One region of the Paenibacillus sp. GCM10027626 genome, then DNA from elsewhere that is predicted to be linked to it. Evidence: predicted binding sites of a transcription regulator. Region 1 holds the regulator's gene; the other holds the start of a gene.
The links. Region 1 encodes NrdR, which represses ribonucleotide reductase genes. Its sites were predicted from a motif close to AACACNATATATNGTGTT; they were not measured.

Region 1 (2,462 bases):
GTATGAGACCGGACAAGCTGAACAGTATGAGGCCGTCATGGTCGTCTATGTGCCGCGGGCGGTGCAAATTGAGCGTCTGATGGCCAGACAGGGGATAACAAGGGAAGAAGCTGAAATGCGTATCGATCTGCAAATGGATATGGAAGAGAAAAAAAGAAAAGCCGATTATTTGATTGATAACAGCGGTACGCTTGAGCAAACAAGACAGCAAGTCGAACAATTTTGGCAGGGAAAAGGTTTTTCATGAGACGCTTATTAAAGAAGCGGGTTTTTCTCGTGCTCGTTATCGCTTTGCTGGCCGTTATGTTTTGGCGGTCAGACTGGATGGGGCGATGGATGTATCCGGTGCAGTACAAGGAGGACATCCGAATTAGCGCGAAGAATTACGGGGTCGAACCGCAATTAATAGCTGCGATCATCAGAGCGGAATCAAATTACCAGACAGGGAAGGTTTCAAAGAAAGGCGCATTAGGCATTATGCAAGTGATGCCAGATACGGCAGAATGGATCGTCGAGCAGGGGAAGTTTACCGGTGTTACAATGGACAAGCTGCATAACCGGGCAGATATTGGGATTGAACTGGGAAGCTGGTATTTGCAAAAATTAAATCAGCAGTTCAAAAATAATAAAATAGCGGTTATCGCCGCTTACAATGCCGGGCCCGGGACAGTAAAAAGATGGCTCTCCGAGGGGCAATGGGACGGCAAGCAGGATACGGTATCGAATATTCCGTACGGGGAAACCAGACACTATATACAAAAAGTCATTTATTACTATAATAAGTACATGGACTTATACCCGGATTTTGATACATAATGGGAAGAAGCCCCGATCAGTTCCGGTTAGGAACTGATCGAAGCTTCAGTTATGGCCGTATTATTTAAATTGTCCGGCGAGAGATTGCTCAGCGATTTGTACCAGGCGGCGAGTGATTTGACCCCCAAGGTGACCAGTGTCACGCGTTGCCATGTTACCGTAGTATCCATCTTGAGGGATAGCGATACCCAGCTCTTGAGCTACTTCATATTTCATTTGATCAAGTGCTGCATTGGCTTGAGGGACAACCAGTTGGTTGCTGCTGCGATTTTGGCTCATGTCTTTCACCTCCTTGCGGTTGGTAACTGTATTATGTGCGTTTAAGCGAGTTTCATAACAAAAAAGATGTAGAAATTTTTTCCTCTTTTTGCCGGATAGGAGAAGCCGCGTCATTACTGACAATCACGTCATCTATTTATCAAAATAAAGCACCAAGATGGAGGTTACCAACGGGATGAAATGTCCATATTGCGATTATTCGGGAACGAAAGTGCTTGATTCACGCCCTGCTAACGAGAACAAGTCCATTCGCCGACGTCGCGAATGCGAAAAGTGCAGCCGCCGCTTCACAACCTTTGAAATGATTGAAGAAACGCCGCTGATCGTCATCAAGAAGGATGGAAGCCGTGAGGAATTCAGCCGAGACAAGATATTGCGCGGACTTATACGGGCATGTGAAAAACGCCCCGTCTCGGTCGAGCGCCTTGAGGTTATTGTATCCGAAGTGGAAAAGGAACTGCGCACGACGGCGGTCGCTGAAGTCGAGAGCCGCGAAATCGGCGAATTCGTCATGGCCGTGCTTTATCCGGTGGACGAAGTGGCCTATGTGCGCTTTGCATCCGTATATCGCCAGTTCAAAGATATCGATATGTTTATGAAGGAATTGAATCACTTGCTGTCCAAAGATTCGTTGGCGAGTCCGAAACAGCAGGATTAGGCGAAACGGCAGGATTAGGCGCCAGATTAAGCGAAACAGCGGGATTAAGGGAAACAGCAGGATTAAGCGAAAAAGCAGGATTAGCAAAACAGCAGGATTAAGGAAAAAAGAACAGCCGAAGCGGACTGCAGTACAGCCAGCTTCAGCCAATTTCGCAGCTTTTGCTGGTGAAGTATATATAGGAGACGGTTTTGGACAAAATTTATTAGGTAGAAACCTGATTTTATAGAATTTATAAGTTCGCCGGATAAATTATATAAAATTTAAGGGGAAGAAACTTGCCTCGCGCCAAGGAACGGCATCAGCCGTTTCTTCTCATCATGCGTTGTACTTGTGCAGTTGTATGATTGTCCGAAACCGTTTTTTTGCTGTTTTGTTTGCCGCGGCGGGGAGGGGGAGAAGGGGCGAATATTGTTTGGTCAGGTTGGCAAACATGAATGCTCGTAAATGCCTTATAAGTATGGCTATTTCCTCTAAAGAGTCTGCGTCTGTGGATGATCTTTAATCCGTAAGTTCTGCAAGTAGGAGCTCATTGGGAACCAAACAAAACTTCACTTAAAACTTCCTTTTGTTTCCTAAGCTGAAAAGAAAATCAACAATATTGCGATTGCAATTTTTGGGCGAATCTTAATAAGACTATACAAGTGCTATTTAACCATGCTGAGGGCTTAGGTGGTGTGATTTGTTGTTGGTTAGAACAGGAAATTGA
Region 2 (2,462 bases), on a different contig from region 1:
AATACATGCAGCGGTGCGTTATCAGCAGCCAATTGGTAAAAGCGGTTCGGTACAATCAGACCGATCGAAAGCGTCTTGAGGCGCGTTTTCTCATCGGCATTAATTTTTTTGCTGTCCAAAAATTCCATAACGTCCCAGCCGAAAATATTATAATATGCCGCTCCGGAGCCTTTGCGCTGCCCCATCTGATCGGCATAGGAGAATGCATCCTCCATCAGCTTGAGCACAGGCATGATGCCCTTCGCCGCACCTTCGACCCCTTTGATCGGCTCGCCGCGACCGCGCAGCTTCGATAGGTTGACCGCTACCCCGCCGCCGATTTTGGAAAGCTGCATACAGGTGCCGAGCACATAGTTGATCGAGTTGAGCGCATCATCCATCTCCAGCAGGAAGCAGGAGACCATCTCGCCGCGCCGGCTCTTGCCCGCATTGAGAAATGTCGGCGTTGCCGGCTGCAGCCGCTGCTCCATCATCGAGCGGACCAGCGCCTCGGCCGCCTCCATCACGCCCCGTCCCAGATATAGCGCTACGATCGCCACCCGGTCGGGATAGTGCTCCAAATATTGCTCGCGATCATTGCTCTTCATCGCATAATCGGTATAAAACTTCGATATTGCCATATAGGAAGCGAACTCGAATGGATAGCTGTGGGCAATAAGGAAAATCTCACCGACCTGCTCCTCCGAGTATTTTGCATAGACGTCCTCATAATAATCATTCTCAATCATATAGCGCACTTGTTCCGTCTTGGAAGAGAACTTCATGCTTTTGCTCTCTGCTTCCGCCATGAACTCCCTAACCGCTTCGCGGTCTTTATCCAGCTGGAAGAAGCCGTCGGCACCGCGCTGCATAACCAAATTATTCAATTCAATATGATGCAACTGCCTTCACTCCCTCCATAAATTGTTCGACATCACGGCCAGTGCCTGCTAGCTCAAACTTGCCAATAATCGGCACGCCGTACATCTCGGAAATATGATCGGCGCTTTTCGCGTAGCGTTCGCCCCAATTGCGATTGCCGCTCGCGGACACACCGCGCATCCTTGTATGGTTATTTTTCAAAAAGGATAATATCTTCTCCGGCACCTGGCCAAATCCAGTCGTATAAGTTACAAGCACGAAAGGCTCATCAATTGTCATCGAAGCATCAATCTGCACGGCCGGCAGCTGAAGCTTGTTAATAAACCGTCGCACATTCCCCGTTCTGGAATCATAGGCGATCAGCATCCCCGTTCCTCCACCTTCCTATTATCCGTCACAACTCTGCCACAAACAGACAGATTTCCCGGCAGGGAACTTTCAATCCCTAGTAGAGAAATCTGCACCGTGACGTCCATATGTAGTTCGCTTTATCAAATCTATATCAATATATTGTGTTTGTCAACGGGGCCAATCGTCTATTTATTAAAAAAATGAGATTGATAGAGTAATTCGCAGCAAATGAAAGATCGCCCAATTGCAAGTCAATTTTAGGAAATTTTCGCCCTGCACTGAGGCCCCGGATCGCCCCTTTCCGCCATTCGCGGGCAGCAAAAAAAGCGCGGTTGCGCGCTTTTTCGGCCTTTATAAAGCGGCGTGCGAAGCCGCAATTAATCGTAAAAAATGTTCACCTTTTTATTAACCGCAGCAGCCGCCAGCACCGCATCAATCACCCGCTGCGCGCGGTCGCCATCATCAAAAGTTGGGATATTCGTTAAATTTGCCGTTTTCTCGACTTTTTTGTTACAAATGGCCTCCGCCCACTTCCACACTTCATTTTTATCGGTCTCCCGATAAGGCCGGAATCGGTCCTCGCTCGGCTCGGCGGTTAAATCCCAGCCATCCGCATCAGGTAGCGATATGGGCTGCCAGCGTTTCCCTGTACAGCAATCATATAATTTGTAGCCATAACCTTCCGTCGCAAATTTCACGCCGCCCTCCGTCCCGAACAGCTCGACCGAGAAGGTTTGCCCGCCCGCGCCTTGTGCGCGAACCCAGCTTGTATGGAAGCTGGCGTGGGCCCCGCTTTGAAAATCCGCGATGAAAAAAGCGGAATCCGCCGCCTGATCCTGAGCGGACCGTTCAGCGAAATTTACGATCCCGCCTGCTTCTGTACAGCGCAGCGAGCCCTGCACAGCCATTATGCGCTCTCCTGTTACGTAATGAGCCATATCGATCAGATGCGATCCCAAATCCTGCAAAATGCCGCCTGCGCCCGCCTGCTGTACTGAGCCGCGCCAGCCAGCCGAGCCGCCGAGCGCATAGTCACCCGTATATTCAAAGCGCCCTTCCAGCAGCCGCCCGATCCGCCCTGCTGCTACCGCTTCCCGTAAATATTGGATGCCCGGATGCTCGCGAACTGTAAAGTTGACCGCGTGAATAACGCCTTTGCGCTTTGCCTCCGCCACCATCTCCCGCGACTGCTCGCTGTTCATCGCCAGCGGCTTTTCGCACAGCACATGAAGATTATGGGACAGCGCCTC

Region 2: a site for NrdR is predicted at 1,361-1,378, ahead of nrdI (class Ib ribonucleoside-diphosphate reductase assembly flavoprotein NrdI). Genes of this name have one in related genera too.

What each region holds. Positions count from the first base shown of each region.
Region 1 is NZ_JBHTHC010000004.1:128,520-130,981, reverse strand. It holds gene coaE (dephospho-CoA kinase) at 1-247, shown strand, start outside; gene ACFQ0N_RS10415 (lytic transglycosylase domain-containing protein) at 244-816, shown strand; gene ACFQ0N_RS10410 (alpha/beta-type small acid-soluble spore protein) at 877-1,095, opposite strand; gene nrdR (transcriptional regulator NrdR) at 1,271-1,753, shown strand.
Region 2 is NZ_JBHTHC010000009.1:88,874-91,335, reverse strand. It holds gene nrdE (class 1b ribonucleoside-diphosphate reductase subunit alpha) at 1-881, opposite strand, end outside; gene nrdI (class Ib ribonucleoside-diphosphate reductase assembly flavoprotein NrdI) at 868-1,227, opposite strand; gene ACFQ0N_RS18425 (Gfo/Idh/MocA family protein) at 1,590-2,462, opposite strand, start outside.